Halorientalis litorea: one gene and its partner. The main gene of each other region encodes a partner of the protein of the gene in region 2 in a complex. Links are inferred from orthologs where the notes say so. Each region holds a gene or a part of one and is shown on either strand. Other genes may lie near its edges. The genes, in order: MUG95_RS10125 and dph2.

The links.
Region 1: the proteins of dph2 (region 2) and MUG95_RS10125 are in contact, whole or in part, in a crystal structure (PDB 6Q2D), measured with the Methanobrevibacter smithii proteins. The link is inferred for Halorientalis litorea from one-to-one orthologs. Residues at the interface, in WP_011954460.1 of Methanobrevibacter smithii: Met1, Met3, Tyr4, Pro28, Glu29, Gly30, Leu31, Met33, Phe58, His80, Thr124, Gln126, Ser179, Gly180, Asn181, Phe182, His183, Leu185, Tyr201, Asn202, Phe211, Ile215, Arg291, Asp295, Asp296, Gln298, Met299; in WP_011954157.1 of Methanobrevibacter smithii: Pro482, Asn483, Lys484, His485, Tyr553, Asp555, Glu556, Glu559, Leu560, Leu591, His592, Glu593, Asp594, Ala595, Val596, His597, Arg598, Gly599, Pro600.

Annotation. Positions count from the first base shown.
Region 1 is NZ_CP095482.1:1,864,684-1,874,062, reverse strand. What follows is about bases 2,999-5,997. They hold MUG95_RS10125 (elongation factor EF-2), read right to left. Parts: upstream 5,592-5,997; coding sequence 3,405-5,591; downstream 2,999-3,404. Other genes in these bases: MUG95_RS10120 (DUF5781 family protein), read left to right, coding at 5,835-5,997; MUG95_RS10130 (hypothetical protein), read right to left, coding at 3,002-3,229. Also shown: MUG95_RS10140 (CRTAC1 family protein), read left to right, coding at 1-1,579; MUG95_RS10135 (DUF7405 family protein), read right to left, coding at 1,604-2,911; more of MUG95_RS10120, read left to right, coding at 5,998-6,584; MUG95_RS10115 (DUF6114 domain-containing protein), read right to left, coding at 6,670-7,170; MUG95_RS10110 (hypothetical protein), read right to left, coding at 7,236-7,979; MUG95_RS10105 (30S ribosomal protein S7), read right to left, coding at 8,366-8,980; MUG95_RS10100 (30S ribosomal protein S12), read right to left, coding at 8,982-9,379. UniProt on the Methanocaldococcus jannaschii protein: Catalyzes the GTP-dependent ribosomal translocation step during translation elongation.
Region 2 is NZ_CP095482.1:181,752-190,917, forward strand. The notes cover bases 2,268-5,053. They hold dph2 (diphthamide biosynthesis enzyme Dph2), read left to right. Parts: upstream 2,268-3,025; coding sequence 3,026-4,081; downstream 4,082-5,053. Other genes in these bases: MUG95_RS01010 (MBL fold metallo-hydrolase), read right to left, coding at 2,268-2,449; MUG95_RS01015 (YlbF/YmcA family competence regulator), read right to left, coding at 2,490-2,885; MUG95_RS01025 (DUF4112 domain-containing protein), read right to left, coding at 4,109-4,459; lipP1 (LipP1 family hormone-sensitive lipase), read right to left, coding at 4,501-5,053. Also shown: MUG95_RS01000 (phosphoribosyltransferase HisG-related protein), read right to left, coding at 1-206; MUG95_RS01005 (coiled-coil domain-containing protein), read right to left, coding at 261-1,508; more of MUG95_RS01010, read right to left, coding at 1,616-2,267; more of lipP1, read right to left, coding at 5,054-5,442; MUG95_RS01035 (METTL5 family protein), read left to right, coding at 5,617-6,240; MUG95_RS01040 (rhomboid family intramembrane serine protease), read right to left, coding at 6,237-7,886; MUG95_RS01045 (acyl-CoA dehydrogenase family protein), read right to left, coding at 7,962-9,166. UniProt on the Methanocaldococcus jannaschii protein: Catalyzes the first step of diphthamide biosynthesis, i.e. the transfer of the 3-amino-3-carboxypropyl group from S-adenosyl-L-methionine (SAM) to the C2 position of the imidazole ring of the target histidine residue in translation elongation factor 2 (EF-2).

The DNA of each region.
Region 1 (9,379 bases), 1.7 Mb from region 2 along the record:
ACTGTCCGAGCCACAGCGCGACTCGGGCATCCAGTTCAGAGAGGTTGCCGACTCGCGGAGCCTGTCGTACGAGGCCGTGACGACCTACGATTCCCAACAAGAGTTCGTCAGCAACTCGGGTGCGTACGTCGCCGACTACGACCGCGACGGGTGGCCCGACCTGCTCCTCGTCGGCGGTGACCGTCCCGTTCTCTTTCACAACCGGAACGGGTCGTTCGAGCGTACCGACCGTCTCGCCGGCCTGAACCGCACGATACAAAGTGCCGTCTTCTTCGACTACGACCGCGATGGGTGGCCCGACCTCTTCCTGCTGGCTAACTACGACCGTCCCGTCGTCTTCGAGAACGAAAACGGACGTTTCACCCGGCGTGACGTCGGCCTGCCGGAGCTGTCGATGCCGTACGCGGCGACGGCGGGCGACTACGACGGCGACGGCTGTCCGGACCTCTTCCTCGCCCAGTACGGCGACTGGCGGGACAGCTCACCCGGCGGCTACCTGGACTACAACGTGACCCTCGACTCTGACACCGCCTATCAGAACCGCCTGTTCGACGGCGACTGCACGTCGTTCTCGGACGCCACGTCCGGGTCGGGCGTGACGGGGTCGGGATGGACGCTGGCCACCTCCAGCGTCGACTTCGACGGTGACGGTGACCTCGACGTGTACGTCTCGAACGACTACAATCAGGACGTGTTCTACCGGAACACCGGCGACGGCACCTTCCGCCGCGAGCGACAGGGCGAGGTCACCAACCGCAACGGGATGGCCGCCGAGGTGACCGACGTGAACGGCGACGGGTCGCCCGACGTGTTCGTCACCAACATCTTCTTGACCGACGCGGTAGCGGACGAGTTCCCCGACGACAACGACCACCTCCACGGAAACTCGCTCATGGTCAACGACGGCGACGGTACCTTCCGTGAGCGGGCGGCCGAGTACGGCGTCCGTCGCGGTGGACAGGGGTGGGCGACGGTCATCACGGACCTCGACAACGACGGTGACGCGGACCTCGTCCACGCGACGAGACAGTTCTCTCGGTACTTCGTCGGCGACGAGTTGCGCAACGCCGACAGCGTCTTCCGGTTCTACCGCTACCCCGTCGTCCGAGAGCGAGTCGACGATGGGTTCGAAGCCGTCCGTGCCGACGACGCCGGGTTCGAACAGACCGACGGCCGTGGACTCGCACACTTCGACTTCGACCGGGACGGCGACGCCGACCTTCTCGTCGCCGACGCCGACGGCCGCTTCCGCCTCTACGAGAACGTCGGTGCCGATGGCGGCGCGGTGCAGGTGACGCTCCGGGCCGACGACCGCCCGACCCTCGGCGCGACTGTGACGCTCACCACCGACGGCACCGAGCAGACCAAGTTTCGGACCACGGAGACGGACCTCCTCTCACAGGACACCCGCACGCTCCACTTCGGCGTCGGGGACGCCGACAGTGCAACCGTAACCGTCGCCTGGCCCGACGGCGCGACGACCCGCTACACCGACCTCACTGCCGGACACCGATACGTCCTCGGCCCGGACGGCGTCGAGCGTCGCCTGCCGTTCGTGGCAGGGGACGACGACGCCTGAAATCGAGTCGTTCGCCTGCCGACCTCAGGCCGACGGGTCGGCTGGCGGTAACGCCCGCAACTCACGGGGCGGAATCAGGAGGTTCGTTCTGCTGGTCGCTTCGATGTACCCCCGGATGCCGTCGTCGTCATCGGCGACGCCGTAGGACTCGTTCATCGCCTGCCGAACCTCGACGAACCGCTCGATGCGTCGCTGCAGTGCGGTGAAGTTGAACCCAGGAGTCTCGGCGTCCGTCGAGACGCCCTCGGACCGGCGGAGCATCGTCGGTTCGAAGTTGTCGTCGCGGGCGGCGGCGACCTTCTGTGAGTGGCCGACCACGCCGTACTCCTCGGCGTCAGCCTCGGTCCGGTCGACCGTCTCGCGCGTGACACCGCTGTCCCCCGCCAGTTGTCGCCCCACCTCCCCCACCTCCTCGGCGGAGTGGTGGGGACTGAACATCTGCTCGCGGCGCTGGTCGTCGGGGTTGTCGTACCACCGGTCGAGGTCCAACTCCAACCGCGAGACGTGCTGTGTGGTACCACCGGCGAACGGCCCCGATTGGATGGTGACGCGGTCTTCGGTCGCCTGTCCGTCGCGGTAGTTCGACTTGAACCCCATCGAGAGCGGCGACGACTCTGGCACGTCGTCGGTGTCGAGTCGCTCGTCCGGGAGCCCCGGCCCGATAAACCCGGTGCGGCGTTCGACTCGTTCGAGTATCCCCTCGAAGGAGGCAGACGTGCCGACACCGTTGACCGAGTCGAGGTTGCCGCGGAGTGCCTCTTCGGCGGCGAGGAGGACTTGTACGTGATCGCTGACGAGCACCATCCCCACCTCGTGAGACGCCGCCCTGTCGGTCGGTTCGTCGATGCGGTCGAGAGTGTCCGCGGGACGTGGCAACGGGACCGGCAGGTCCCCTTCGTACCGGTCGAAGTACGACGGCGCGTAGCCGACGGTGAAGAGCAGGCCCGGGGCCTCGCGCCCCGCCGAACTGTACGGGTTGGCACCGCCGTTGCCCGGTTGGTACGCGCGTTCGAGGTCCCGGAGCGTCGCCTCGACCTGTTCACGCTCTGCGTCCGTGGGCACACCGTCGCCCGCGTAGTCGAAGAACAGCAGCAACTGGTGTTCCGGCAGGTCGACGTTCCCGTGGGCGTCCCGCGGGAGGAACTGGTTCCACGCGAACTGGCGGTCGGGGAGTCGGGACGGGTTCGACGGCCCCCGTGGCACGTCCGGCGTCCCACGCCGGTCGACGCAGGCACTCAACGCACCCCCACCCCCGATTGCCAGTGCCGACTTCAGGAAGTCACGCCGCGAGAGTGCCGACAGCACCTCCGGCGAGGCGTGCGGACATGGCATTGCACGTCTAGAAATACTGGATGAAAATATACCTATCGGGCACTCGACTGGTAAAACCGAAGCGTCAGTTGCGGCGACGGAGCGACCGGTCTACGGCAGCACACGCTCGTACACCGCGTCTATCCGCGCGTTTATCGCCTCGCCCTGTTCGGGTGTCGTACCCCACGGGTTCCGCGAGAAGTAGTACATGCTGGCGAGGATGACGCCGACAGTCACCGGGAGTTGCTGGTCGGCGACGACGGTCCCCAGAAGGAACGTCGTGAGGCCAGCGATGAGACCACCGATGACGATGTCCAGTACCTGCGAGAGGAACGACATACCTAGCGTTGGTGGCGGTCGCTCCTAAATCTGGTCAAACGAAGCGAGCGAGCGTCCGCGTGCCGGCGGCGCGATGTTCACGTGACCGGATGAAACGAGGCCGCAGACGTTTTTGCAGTCGAGGTGCTCGCAGGCGGCGAAATCGCCGAGGATACCCCCGGCTGGAAACCGTGGATTAGAAGTAGTCGATAGCCTCGTGCAGTTCCGACTTCATGCCCTTCCGCTCGCGGATTTCGCCGATCTGTTCGGGCTGGAGGTTGTCGGCCATGACCTGGAACCCGGCGTTCTCGGTGTTCCACGACGCACGGCCTTCCGTGGCCGAGCGGATGTCACTGGAGAAGCCGATCATCTCCTCGACGGGCGCGATGCCCTCGACGACCATCAGGTCGCCCTCTTGGTACATGTCGTCGACGCGGCCACGACGGCCCTGAATCTCGCCGGAGGCCGCACCCATGTGGTCGTTGGGCACGTCGATACGGACCTCCTGAATCGGTTCGAGCAGGCGGATTTCGGCGTCGATGAGCGCGTTGTGGACGGCCTCCCGAACTGCGGGGATGACCTGTGCCGGTCCGCGGTGGATGGCGTCCTCGTGGAGACGGGCGTCGTGCAGGCGGATGAGCGCGCCCTGCACTGGTTCGGCGGCCAGCGGCCCGTCGTTGAGTGCCTCTTCGAGGCCCTCGATGACGAGTTCCATCGTCTCGTTGAGATGCTGAATCCCCTTCGTGTCGTCGATGAGGATGTTGGTGTTGTGGATGTGCTCGACCTCTTGGGCCGCGTCCTTGTCGAGGCCAGCCTCCATCAGTGCCTCGCGGCGTTCGAGTTCGGGCATGTCCATCGACGCGTCGCCGAGTTTGATGGTCTCGACGACGTCGTCGTCGAGGGGTTCGATGGAGATGTAGAACCGGTTGTGGCGGTTCGGCGAGATGCCCTCGACTTCACGGGAGGGCTGTTGCGGTGCCTCCCGGAAGACGACGATAGGTTCGCCGGTGTGGACCGGGATGCCCTGGTTGCGCTCGATGCGCTGGGTGATGACTTCGAGGTGGAGTTCACCCTGCCCGGAGATGAGGTGTTCGCCGGTGTCCTCGTTGATTTCGATTTGGATGGTCGGGTCCTCCTTGGAGACTTGCTGGAGCGTCTCGATGAGTTTCGGCAGGTCGTCCATCCGCTGTGCCTCGACGGACTTCGTGATGACCGGCTCCGAGATGTGTTCGATGGACTCGAACGGCGTCATTTCGACGCTGGAGACGGTCGAACCGGCGATGGCGTCCTTGAGGCCGGTGACGGCCGCGATGTTCCCGGCGGGCACGCGGTCGACTTCCTCGCGTTCGCCACCCATGTAGATGCCGACGCTCTGGATGCGGTTCTTGCCCGCAGTTCCGGAGACGTACAGCTCTTGGCCCTTCTCGATGGTGCCGGAGAAGACACGGCCGGCGGCGATTTCCCCGGCGTGGGGGTCGACGCCGATGTCGGTGACCATCAGGACGACTTCGCCGTCCTCGTCGACCAGCCGCATCGTGTCGGCGAGGTCGGAGTCGGCGTCGCCACGCCAGACGCGCGGGATGCGCATCGGCTGGGCGTCGATGGGGTTCGGGAAGTGCTCACAGACCATGTCGAGCACCACGTCCGCGAGCGGCGTCCGCTCGTGGAGTTCCTGCCGCTTGTCTGCCTGTTCGAGGTCGATGATGTCGCCGAAGTCCATGCCGGTGCGCTGCATCGACGGCATGGAGACCCCCCACTTGTAGAGCGCGGACCCGAAGCCGACGGTGCCGTCCTCGACGGAGACAGTCCAGTCGTCGATGTCGTCCATCTCCTCGGTCATCCCGCGGATGAGGTCGTTCACGTCGCGGATGACCGCGGTCAGCCGTTCCTGCATCTCCTGTGGCCCCTCTTCGAGTTCGGAGATGAGGCGGTCGACCTTGTTGATGAACAGCGCGGGCTTGACACCCTCGCGGAGTGCCTGCCGCAGCACCGTCTCGGTCTGTGGCATCGCGCCCTCGACTGCGTCCACGACCACCAGCGCGCCGTCGACGGCACGCATCGCGCGGGTCACGTCGCCCCCGAAGTCGACGTGGCCGGGCGTGTCGATGAGGTTGATGAGGTGGTTCGTGTCCTCGTACTCGTGGGTCATCGAGACGTTCGCGGCGTCGATGGTGATACCGCGTTCCTGCTCGTCCTCCTCGGTGTCCATCGCCAACTGCTCGCCGGCCGTCTCGTCGGAAATCATGCCCGCACCGGCCAGCAGGTTGTCCGTCAGTGTCGTCTTGCCGTGGTCGACGTGAGCGGCGATGGCGATGTTCCGGATGTTCTCCGGCACGTCCATCAGCCGTTCACACTCCTGTACGATTTTCTTGCGTCGGCCCATTATACTCCCTCTTATCGCAAGCAGGGTCAAAAGTCACGTGGTTTGCCCCGGGGAGAGCGGCCGCCACAGAACGGTACTCAGCAGCGGACGTGTACGGGAACGCGAGCGATTTCGGACAGTCACCCGAAGCCAGCCCCGGCGAACTCCGGACCGTCCGACTCGGCGCGGCGGGGGTAGGTGCCCGGCCCGTCCGTTCCTGACCGGCGCAAAGGTCATACTCTGCTAACCCTTGCCATATAACATATGGATGTACGCGTGCAGGATGCCGGACCGACGGAGCCGTTCCTCTCGGCAGGGGACCTCTTCGAGACAGAGTACCGGCTCGACCGTCCCGTGACGGTACACGTCCACGACAGCCCCGACGAACGGACGTGGACCGGCCACACCGACGAGGCACACCACCTCCACATCTCCCGGCAAGCCGCCAGCAGCGCGATGGCCCGCGAACTCGCGCTCCACGAGTACGCGCACATGCACCGCAACGAACAGCACCACCCCTCACATACCCAATCGACCGAGGAGGCCCTCTATCTGGCACTCGCGGGACGGACCGTCGAACAGCGGAAGCTCACGCACTGCTACCAGATAGCGAACCACATGAAAGACATCTACGCCGACGACATCACGCTCTCTGTGGCTCCCGCCGACAAACTCGTCGCCTTCCTCGAATCGAGTCTGGCCACGGCAGTCGCGGACCGCCCGAACAGTCCGGCGACGTGGACGCGGCGGACGCCCGCGTCTGACCCGGAAATCACCGCCGTCAACGCCGCGTTCGCGCTCGCGCTGGTCGAACGCCACGACCTCGTCGACGACGACCACCGCCTCTACGACCTCGCACACGCCGCCGCCGAGGACGCCCCGAACGTCGGGTTCGAGGAGTTCCGACGACGGTTCCGCTCGCTCGCCCGCGACCCCGGCGAGAGCGAGTACCGGAAGGCACTCGTCGACGTGACGCGAGAGTACGCACTCGGCGGCGAACCGGCCGCCGACTGACGCCGCGTCCGTCACACGCAGCCGTGGCTGTGCGGACAGCCACGAACGCACACGCGGAGCGCGAAAAGGGTCGGTCGCCGCCGCGTCAGGAGTCGCCTTCCCAACTGAACTGCACCTCGTCGGACGGGTCGGTGGCCGTCTCCGTCTCGAACGTCGTCTGTTCCTCGGGTTGATTCCACGCGAGACAGAGGTTCCCGCCGAAGACGCCGATGAACATCCCGACGAGGTACCCGCCGAGCGCGCCGATGAGCGAGAGGAGCGAGAACACGATACCGGCGATGCCGAAGTAGCGCGCGAGGTCGGGGCGTGAGAGCGCGAACGCACCCGAGAGGAACATCCCGACTGCAAAGAGGAGTCCCGCGACGGTCCACCACGAACCGATGAGCGCGAGTTCCAGCGAGAACTGAATCGGTGCCCACGCCGTCAGCAGTCCGGCGAACATGAGGAGCGCGCCGCCCCAGAACGGCCGGTCCTCGCGCCACTCGTTGAACCGGTCGGTCCTCGCGAAAATCCGCCGCTGTATCGGCTCCGGGAACAGCCCCACCACGAACAGCCCCGCCTGAACGAATCTCGATCTGAGAGACATGTGTCTGTGGTATGTGTGTGCGTGTACTAAAAAAGCGAAGGTGGTCAGTTAGCAGTCAGCCGAACTTACGCACCGCGGTCGTTCGGCGCGCCGCCAACGTTGTAGGTACCATCGTCGTCTCCGTCGTACCAGACTTCGACGCCGAGGTTGTTCAGCGTAATCTGGCTGGTGACGAGGTACGCAGCCTGGATGTTAGCGTTCTCTAGGTAGACAGCAGCGTTGCTGGACGTACCCTGGGTCAGGCCGGACTGGGAACCGGTCAGGTCACTGACCGCGGCCTCCGAGTCGCTGGCGAGCCGGAAGTCCTGGTTCACGCTCTTGTTGGCCTTCAGCGTGAATGCGTTGTTGAGGTCGTTCGTGCTCTCCTCGTAGATGGTCAGGCCACTGAACGCACCAACGTCAGCTGACAGCGCGGGCGTTTTCAGGAGGATCGAATCGGCCGTGACCGTGTCGTTGGACGCGACGACAATCGACAGGTTGCCGCTGAGGCCACCATTATTGTTAGTGAGCTCACTAACGTCGATTTCCTTGACCAGCGCGAAGCCGGTAATCGTCGCGTTGTCCAGCTCGTTGACTGCCATCGGGTAATTGTCAGTTGTGGCCACGTCTCCGGAGTTCGAAGTCTGCGCGGAACCCGGGTACAGGATGAAGTTGTCCGCCTCGACGGTGTCTGCCTGCACCTGGAACCCACCGATGTTCGCGATGGGTGCTGCGAACGCCATGCCGGTACTCATGAACAGCATCCCGACGATGGCGACAACCCCAAGCGATGCGCCAGTACTCTTTGCGAGTGTATCTTTATCGTACATGTTTGCTTATCGTTCTGCACGCGTGGCACGACGAGTTCTCACGGTTCGACCCCCGAAACAGCCGACACGCGTGCAAGCGCCGGCCCCCAACACCACGGGACGCACGCCTACCGGTCTCCTCCCCGGAAGACCGGGTGAAGCGTGACTGTGGCTCTGCCACAGTGAGAGGGTCCGCCTCAACTCGTCTGTTCGTACCACGACGTTAGATAGAATACAAACTTATCCGTCTCAAGATTTCCCCGGATATGCACGGGGGTTTATAACAATCCTTCAGCACATACTCGGCACGCGTCACGCGAGGCTCCGAGACGCCACTCACGGGCGATGCTTCGGGAAATCGCAAGGAAAGGGGAGAGAGCCGCAACCGGACCGCAGGGGTCGGCGAGTTATCGCGCGGCGGCCGCGACGCGCTCTTTCTCTTCTTTCTGGTTGACGGCGTAGGTCTGCACGTCGTTGTCGGCCGCACCGATGAGTTGCTGGGCCAGTGCCGCCTCGGCGTCCGTCGTCGTCTTGAAGGAGTCGCCGTAGACGCCCTCGGCGAGGAACTTCAGGGCTTGGTCGACTCGCCGCTGGGGAGCCACGTCGACGGCCTTCGGGACGGAGATACCGCCGTACTTCAGGCGGACAGTCTCCTCGCGGGGCGCGCTGTGTTCCACCGCGCGCACGAGGACTTGGACCGGGTTCTCGTCGGTCCGGTCCGCGATGATGGCGAACGCCTCGCGCACGATGCGCGTCGCCTGCTGTTTCTTCCCGGTGTTCTCGTCGGTCTGCATCAGGCGGTTGGTGAGCCGCTCGACGATGCTGATTTCGCTCTTCTTGAACTGCTTGGTGGCGTGTCGCCCCATCGTGTGCGCGATGGGCGTGACCGTGATGTACCGCTCCGTACTCGGGTCCTGATACTCGATGTCGGTCACGTCGTACTCGCCGAACAGCTGTGCGGGAGCACTCTCTTCCTCGTCGGTGCCGGCAGGCGCGTCCGGCTCGGGTGCGTCGCTGGACATGTTATCGCACCGGTTTCTCCGCGTTGCCTCGCACGAGTTCGATGAGCGAGACGCCGTTCACTTTCTCGACTTTGTAGTTCACGCCCGAGAGGTCACCCATCGCACGACCCTTCGCCCCACCGATACCGGCGATGGTAACCTCGTCGTGTTCGTCGATAAAGGAGATAGCACCGTCGCCCGGACAGAAGGCAGTCACCTGTTTGCCGTTCTTGATGAGTTGGACCCGGACGCACTTCCGCACTGCCGAGTTGGGCTGTTTGGCCTCGACCGCTGTCTTTTCGAGCACGATACCGCGTCCCTGCGGGGCCCCTTCGAGGGGGTCGGACTTCTCGCGGAGTCCCCGCTCCCGGCGCGCGTACTTCGAGTCGGACCACCGGTGCTGCTGGCGGTCTTTGCGAA
Region 2 (9,166 bases):
GGGTCGCCGTGGTCCGAGTACTCGGCGAGGCGGTCGTACACGTCGCCCTCGGCGGACTGGTTGCCCTTCGTGACGGCCTTCTCGAACCGGAGCGTCGAGATGATTTCGTCCGCGAGTGCGGTCGTTCCGGTCCGGTCCGCGATGCGTTCGAGGACGGCCTCGAGTGGCCGGCCCTTCCGCGGGACGGCGACCCGCACAGTAGTCATTGCCAGAGCACAGAGGGTCCGAAAGTAAAACCGGTCCGGTTTCGGCCGGGCGCGTCAGTTCCCGCCGAGGACGTTCCCCAGTTGGTCGCGCCACTCTTGGAGGTCTTCGAGGTCGGATTCGAGGTCGTCGAGTCGGTCCCCGAGGTTGTCCACGTCGCCCAAGTCACCTTCGAGGTCCGAGACGTCGTCGTCGAGGTCCTTGATGTCGCCCTTCAGCGACTGCACGTCGTCCTCGATGGTCCCGACGGTGTCGTCGAGGCCGTCGACTTGCTGGTTGTTGTCGTCGATGTCGCTCTGGACCGAACGCATCTGCTCCTGTATCCCGTCGAGTTGAGACTGCACGTCCTCGATGAGGTCCTGCCCGGTTCCGTTGTCTTCGAGGAACTCCTCGAGCGCGTCGATGTACGCTTCGAGGTCGCTCACGTCGGTCTGGAGGCTCTCGATGCGGGCGTCGACCGCACCGTTCGTCCCGCCGCCGAGGTCGAGTTCGTCCGCCAACAGTTCGAGGTCGTCGTCCGCGACCTCACCGGCACGAATCTCGTCCGCGAGCGTGGCCGCCACGCTTTCGACGGACGCCGACCCGTTCGTCGCCGTCTTGGGACCGTCGGCAGTCTCGCTCCCGGCCTCGGTTTCCGCCTCGTCGTCTGCGTCCTCGTCGGCGTCCTCGGCCGCCGTCCCCTCGTCCTCCTCGTCGGCTTCTTCTTCGTCTGCGTCCCCTTCGCTCTCGTCGGCATCCTCGGCCGCCGTCTCCTCGTCCTCCTCGTCGGCTTCTTCTTCGTCTGCGTCCCCCTCGTCGTTCGGGTCCGCGAGGTCGAGTGTCCCGATGTCGTCGTCGCCGTCCTCGTCGTCGTCCAGTCCCGGTACGGAGTCGGTGTCGCCAGAGATGACGTCACGGACCACGTCGCTGCTGGTGCCGACCACGTCGTCATCGTCGTCGAGCGGCGGGTCGACCGACTCTATCGTCGGTTCGGTGAGGAACTGCTCGACGTTGTCCGTCCCAGTCGCGCGGATACCGTAGACAGTCGTGTACTGTTCGTCGGCCTCGATTTCCCGCTCGAACGTAATTTCGTCGTCGTCGATCGTCCAGAATTCGCTCCCGTACTCGGGGTGGAATCCCAAGTCCTCGACGGCAACGTCCTCCGGTACGTCGTCGGTCAACGTCACCGTCACCGCCTCGGACCGCTCGGAGTTGATGCGGAACGCGATGGCGGGAACGGGGAACGCGTCGGCCTCGAACGTCTTGATGACGGTCACGCCGTCCGAGGCGACGGTCACCTCCTCGTAGTTCTGTGATTCGCTCATGCGTACACTTCCGGCTACCAATGGTATTAAACCTACGTCCGTGTCATTTGATAACAATTAATTTGCGCTTACCCGCCACGCGCCGGACGGGCACGGGACGCCTGTCTTCAGACCGAGACGTGGTCGCCGATTTCGACGATTTCTAGCCGTTCCGGGAACTCGAAGCTTCGAGTGTGGTCGTGGAGTGCGGTCGGGTCAGCGGTCAACCCCTTCCACATATCCCAGTGGGTCGGGAGCAGACGGTCGAGTCGTAGTTGTCGCGCGGCGTCGACGACTTCACCCTCGTCGCTGTACCACTTGGTGTATTTCGGCTCGCGCGTCTCCTTGTCCGGGATTGTCCCGGCGGACCCGAACGCGAGGACACCGAGGTCGATGTCGTACTCCCTCCCGATGCGTTCGAACTCCTCGCTCGGTCGCGCGTCGCCCCCGTGGAAGAACGTTCCTGCGGGGTGTTCGAAGACGTAGGACACCGGGTCGATAGCGTCGGGGTCGTTGGCCGCCTCGACGTGGACGGTGAACGAGCCGAGTTCGAAGGACTCGCCGGGCGCGACACGGTGGAACTGCTCGTCGGAGACGGCCCACTCGTCGGTCCAGTCCTCCTCTTCCGCCACGGAGACGGACGCGTCGGGGCCGACGAAATCCGCACCCGTCTCCGCGAGAATCGGTGCCTGACTCGGCCCGTGAACGTGGTCCGTGTGTTCGTGCGTGGCGAGGACGGCGTCGGCGTCCCGAACGTCCGTCGGGTCGAAGGGGACGGGAATCATCCGGACGGTTCGCGGCGGGTCGCCCGTTCCGAGGTACGGGTCGATGTAGACGGTAGTGTCGTCGTCGGCCTTCAGCACGAATCCGTTACAGCCCAGATACCAGAGGGTCACGCCGTCGGGACTGGCGTCGGCGACGGCCGCCGGGAGCCACTCGTCCCAGTCGCTCTCGATGGACATGGCCCGGTGTGGACGCGGCGGAGAGAAAGGGGTTACGAGTTCAGTCCTCGCAACAGCCGCCGGCCTTCTGGCCGAAGTCCAGCGCGAGCGGCGCGGAAATCTGCTCGTTTATCTCCTGCAGGCGGAGTTCGAGTTCGTTCTGTGCCTGCAGGAACTCGGCCATGACGGGGATGTCGTGGAGTTGCTCCTGCTTCGCCTGCAGTTCCCGGAGGTCCTCTTGGGTGGCGTCGCCCGTCTGCCGGGCGAGCATGAACTCCTCGCGGAACTCCTCGAACTCCTGGACTTTCTCCTGTGCCTCGGCGTCGTTCTCGACGGCCGCCTTCTTCTCGACGAACTCCTGATAGGCGGGCATGTCGGCGATTGCCTCGCCGAGTTGGGCACTCAACTGGTCGACGGTCGACTCCGCGGCGTCCGCGGCTTCCGTGTCGATACTCATCACTGTCAGGTTAGGACTACAGCGTTTTCAACTTGCCGAACGCGAAAATCGGGTTCGGAGCGGGCGAGACCGGGCGATGGCAGGCGAGGTGGGTCGCAGAAACGTCGGCGTTTTACGCCGCGAGCGGATACGGAGAGGCAATGAGTCAGGATTCGGCTGACGACCGTTCGGAAGGGGACCTCCGAAACACGGGCCTCTCGCTGAAACACGACCGGGAGTGGGACTACGAACTCGACCGCATCACCGAAGCCGTCGAGGAACGCGACGCAGAGACGGTTGGGTTACAGTTCCCCGAGGGGCTGAAACGCCGCGCGCGGCCGGTCACGGACGACTTGCGCGAACTGCTGGACGACGACGTGACCGTCATGACCTCCGGACAGCCCTGTTACGGCGCGTGTGACCTCGACACCTTCCTCATGCGCCGGACCGACGTGTTCGTCCACTTCGGGCACTCCCCGATGAAGGAGTCGGACAAGATCATCTACGTGCCGCTGTTCTCGAACGTCGAGGTCACGCCCATCATGGAGTCGGCCCTCGACGACCTCTCGGACCCCGCGGACGACCCCGCCGTGGGACTCGTGACGACGGCCCAGCACATGAACCAATTCGAGAAGATGCGCGAGTGGTTGGAGGACCGCGGCTACGAGGTCCACACCCGCCGCGGCGACGACCGACTGACCCACGAGGGACAGGTACTCGGCTGTAACTACGCAAGCGCGGACGTGGACGCCGACCAGATTCTGTACGTCGGCGGCGGGAAGTTCCACCCCCTCGGGTTGGCGATGGAACACCCGGACAAACACGTCGTCATCGCCGACCCCGTCAACAACGCCGTCACCATCGCCGACCCGGAGAAGTTCCTGAAACAGCGATACGGCGCGGTCCACCGTGCGATGGATGCCGAGGAGTGGGGCGTCATCTTCTGTACGAAAATCGGTCAGGGCCGCTGGGACCAGGCTCAGGAGATAATCGACAACAACGACAACGCCTACCTCGTCACGATGGACGAGGTGACGCCCGACCGCCTGACGAACTTCGGGTTCGACGCCTACGTCAACACCGGGTGTCCGCGCATCACCACCGACGACGGCCCGCAGTTCAAACAGCCGATGCTCACGCCCGGCGAGTACGAAATCGCCATCGGCGAGAAACCGCTGGAGGAACTCTCCTTCGACACCTTCCACGGGACGTGGTGAGGACACCGGCGTCGGGCCGTCCGACCGCTACCCCTCGACGTGTCGCTCGAATAGCCTGACGTTCCAGACGTTCGCCTTCCAGACGGCGTCGAACAGCGTCCCGAGCACCGGGACCGACCCACAGACGTAGTCGACACCGACGAGCGAGAGCATTACGGCGACGGTGCGGAGCGGAACACCGGCGCGCACTGCCTCGAAGACGACGTACAGCGAGAGTGCTGTCGCGACGGTGTCCCCGGCGACAGGGAGGATTCCCAGTATCGGGTCGAGGCCGACGCGGTAGTTCACGACTGGGATTTCGACGGCACTGTCGAGTAGGGTGGCCGCGTCGCGGGCGCGTTCGAGTGCGGCCGCGCTCGCGTGGTCGGGAGTCGACATGCGCCGACGTTCCACGCCGACCGACAAAACCGCTGGCCTTCTCACTCGGCGAAGGCGTCCTGCAGGTCGGCACCGATTTTCTCGACGGCGTCGGCACCCGCGTCTATCATGTCGGACATGCTGACGAAGCCGTGAATCATGTCCTCGTAGTGGTAGTGGTCGACGGGAACGTCGTCCTCGGCGAGGCGCTCGGCGTAGGCTTGCCCCTCGTCGCGGAGCGGGTCGAAACCGGCGGTCACGACACTCGCCGGGGGCGTGTCAGAGAGGTCGTTGGCGAGCAGCGGCGAGAAGTACTCGTTCCGGAGGTGCAGGTCGTCGTCGACGTAACAGTCGAGGAACCACTCCATGCCGGGCGTCTCGAGGAAGTACCCCTCGGCGTTCTCCTCGTAGGAGTCGAAGTCGTGGACTGCGGGGGACGCGAGGGCGGGATAGAGGAGCAACTGGTGCTGGATGTCGGGGCCGTCGCGGTCCTGTCCCATCAACGTCGTCGCGGCGGTGAGGTTCCCCCCGGCGGAGTCGCCGCCGACTGCGATGCGGTCGGAATCGAGGTCGACGTGGGCACCGTTCTCCGCGATCCACTCGACGGCGGCGTAGGCGTCGTAGACCGGCGCGGGGAAGGAGTGTTCGGGAGCCAGACGGTAGTCGACGGAGAGGACGGCGCACTCGCCCGCGTTCGCCAACTCGCGACAGAGCGCGTCGTGTGTCTCGATGTTTCCGAGGACGAACCCGCCGCCGTGGAAGTACACGAGCGTCGGGTGCGGTCCCTCCCCCTCGGGGTAGTACGTCCGGACCGGGAGCGGCCCCTCCGGCCCCTGAATCTCGAAGTTCCGCACGTCGGCCACGTCGGGCGCGTCCCGGAGCGTGGCGACGTTCTCGAACTGCTCGCGGGCATCCGCGACCGAGAGCGCGTACACCGGCGGAATCGGCTGGCTGTCGATGATGTTGAGGAGGTTCTGTGCGTGTGGATGGGGTTCGTCTGCCATAATTCCCCAGTCGCGCGGGGGGAACTTAATGGCCCCAACCCCGATAATTACCACCAAGCATTAGCGAAGATTTTTGTATTCTTGGCAGATATGTACACGTGTCATGGACAGCCACAGAGCGGGCGGTCACCGGCCGTGTCGCGACGGGCGAACGACTGCGGGGGAGGGCAGCGCATGAGCACGAAGAGTGCCCTCGCACAGCAGTTGGCCATCGTCGCGGGGTTCGAGGACCCGACCGTCTCGCTGGAGCAGTACCGGACGCCGCCGGAACTCGCGGCGACGCTCGTTCACACGGCAGACCTCCACGAGGACATCGCCGACCGGACCGTCCTCGATTTAGGCTGTGGGACAGGGATGCTCGCACTCGCTGCCGCGCTCCGCGGGCCGACGCGCGTCGTCGGCCTCGACATCGACCCCGCACCGCTCGCGACGGCGCGTGAGAACGAGCGCAAGGTGGCCTCCACGACGGACGTGGGGTGGGTTCGCGGCGACGCGACACGCGTACCACTCGCCCCCGACGACCCCACGACAGTCGTGATGAACCCCCCGTTCGGGGCACAGTCCGACAACGAACACGCCGACAGAGAGTTCCTCGGGACGGCCGCCGATATCGCGGACGTATCCTACTCGATTCACAACCGTGGGAGTGTCGAGTTCGTCGAGGCGTTCGCGGCCGACAACGGCGGCGAGGTGACACACGCCTTCGAGGCGGCCTTCGACCTGCCACACCAGTTCGAACACCACACCGAGGCGACCCGGACAGTCGACGCCGAAGTGTTCCGCATCGCGTGGCGTTAGTCGCTGTTCCCCTGCACCGCGATTCTGACGCGCGTCTCGTTCCGTATCACGTAGAGGCGGTTCGCCGTCCGGTTGAACGTCAGTCCGCCGGCGGTCACGTTCTTCCCCGCGGACGGAACTGGGGTCCGGCCCAGTGACTCGTTGCCCCGTTCGACCAGTACCCGGAACTCCGTCTCTGCCGGGACGAACGTGACCCGTCGGCCCGCGACCCGTGGCTCCGCGACAGCCGCTGGCGACGCGTACGCGAATGCCCGCTCGCCGTCGGGTGGTTCGAGGAACACGCGATAGACGCTGTCGTTGCCGACCGGTCGCCACACGGAGAGGTTGACGCCCACCGACTGACGCCACCCGAGGCCGCCGACGAGGACTTCGGTGTCACCACTGAACGCCAGCCGTGACTTCGGTACGACGGTCTGGAACACGTCGCGCCGTTCGCTGACCAAGAGGACGCCGCTCGTGTTGACCTGCGACGCCTCCCCGAACAGGCCGATATCGAACGGGGAGACGTACTGGTCGGGCGTGTTCTCCGCGTAGGTGACGGTGTAATCACGGACCTCGACGCCGCTGTCGAAGGGGTCGTCGGAGACGGCGACGAGGTTCGTCGGGACGGCGACGACGCTCAGCGCGATAGTGACCGAGAGCAGGAGCCCGACGGCCGCCTCGCGCCTGTCGAGGTCGATGCGAGCTATCAGCGGGCGGCGGGAGGCAGTCAGGGCGGCCGCGAGCAGTGCCGCGAGCAGGAACACGAGGATGGCTCCCCCGGCGCGAAAGAGGATGTACCGACCGCCACCGCGGAACCAGTACACCGCCCACAGCGACTGCGCGACGGCGAAGACGACCACGGAAAGCCACAGCCGTCCCGGGTCGGGCCTGTGCCCGCGCCGCGAGGCGACGAGCGCGCCCAACAGGACGCCGAACAGCAGGCCGATGGCGTGCCCTTGGATGGCGACGTTCGCCCAGTACGGCGTGACGAAACGCGTCCCGGCCTGTGCCGGGTCTACTGGCGTCTGCACCGCGCGATAGAGGAGCCGGAACACGTCGTTGACCGCCAGTGCCACGACGGTCGGTATCGGGTAGTAGACCAAAGCGAACCCGGCGAATGCGAACACGACCCCCGAGAAGCCGATGACCGGTCCGACGGCGAACACGCTGGTGAGGAGTCCGACGGCGACGACGCCGATTACGAAGACGCCGATGCGGACGAAGGGGTTCTGCCCGAGGCTGGCGAACGACTGACTGCCCCGTTCCGTCGGGAAGTGACTCCACGCGTACTCCGCGAGCGGTGCGAACGCGAGCGTCCCGACCAGATTCCCCGTGACGTGCCCGAGACTCGCGTGGGAGAACGCCGCGGTGAGGATACCGAGCGGGTACGTGTACGACCACGCGCGGAACGGCGCGACGAGCGGGTTTCTGGGTGCCGATAGGCCGCCCTGCACGAACAGATAGATGCCGACAATTCCACCGACGACGACGAGCGTCCCCCACGGAAGCCCGAGAAAGAGCCGTTGTCGGACGCGACGCCCCCACGCGCCCCGCGGGTCGGCGAGGCGGTACGCGACACCAGCCGAGAGTGCGAGCGCGACGGCCAGCCCCAGCGTCCAGACTGGCACCGCCTCGGCGACTGCCTGCCACTGTTCCGACACCATCGTTATCGGTACCCGGGAGCGCGCGCGTTTAGTCGTTTCCGCTGTCGGCACCGAGCCGGGAACCGGACGCGCCGCTCAGAACTCGGGGATGTTCACGAGTTCGCCTTCGGGAACGTTCTCGAAGGCCTCACGCGCGATGGACCGCTTGTGAACCTCGTCGGCCCCGTCGACGATACGGAACGCGCGCACCGACTCGTAGAAGTCCGCGAGCGGCAGGTGTTTGGAGATGCCGGAGCCACCGCAGGCCTGCAGGGCGAAGTCGACGGTCTCCTGCACGACGTTGGCGGTGTAGTACTTGCTCATCGCGACTTCGATGCGTGCCTCCTCGCCGCGGGCGATTTTCTGCGCGGCGTGGCGCACCATGGTTTTGGCGGCGTGGAGTTGCGTCTCCTGTTCGGCGACGCGGAACCGGAGGCCCTGTTTGTCGGCGAGTCGGTCGCCGAAGGCGTCGCGGTTCTGCATGTACTCCTTGGCGATGTCGAGCGACCGCTGCGCCATCCCGGAGTAGCGCATGCAGTGGGTCAACCGGGCCGGCCCGAGACGCTTCTGGGCGATTTGGAACCCTTCGTTCTCCGGGCCGAGCAGGTTCTCTTCGGGGACGCGGACGTTGTCGTAGCGAATCTCGGCGTGACTCTCCGCGATGAGGTCCTGCCCGAGGTGGGGCGTGGCCTCGACGATTTCGACGCCGTCGGCGTCGGCCGGAACGACGATGATGGACGTGCCAGCGTAGGGGTGTGCGTCCATGTCGGTCCGGGCCATCACGAGCAGTACGTCGGCTTCGTCGCCCTGCGTCGTCCACCACTTGTGCCCGTTGATGACCCACTCGTCGCCGTCTTTCTCTGCGGTAGTCTGCATCATCTTGGGGTCCGAACCAGCACCGGCCTTGGGTTCCGTCATCGAGAACCCGGAACGAATCTCCCCGGCGACGAGCGGCTTCAGGTACTCCTCCTTCTGGGCCTCCGTGCCGAACATCTCGAAGGTGTGCATGTTGCCCTCGTCGGGCGCGTCGACCCGCATCGCAGGCTGTCCGAGGATGCTCCGCCCGGCCTGCTCGAACAGCGGCAACACGTCACGGAAGTCGTGGCCCATCCCGCCGTACTCCTCGTCTATCTGCGGACAGTACACGTCGTACTCGTGAGCTTTCGCCCGCAAGTCGGCGATGACTGACTCGGGAACCGGGCCGTCACCGAGGTACTCGCGTTCGACTGGCAGCACCTCGGTCTCCATGAACTCTTCCGCGCGCTCGGCCAACGCTGTCGCCGTCTCAGAATCTTCGTATT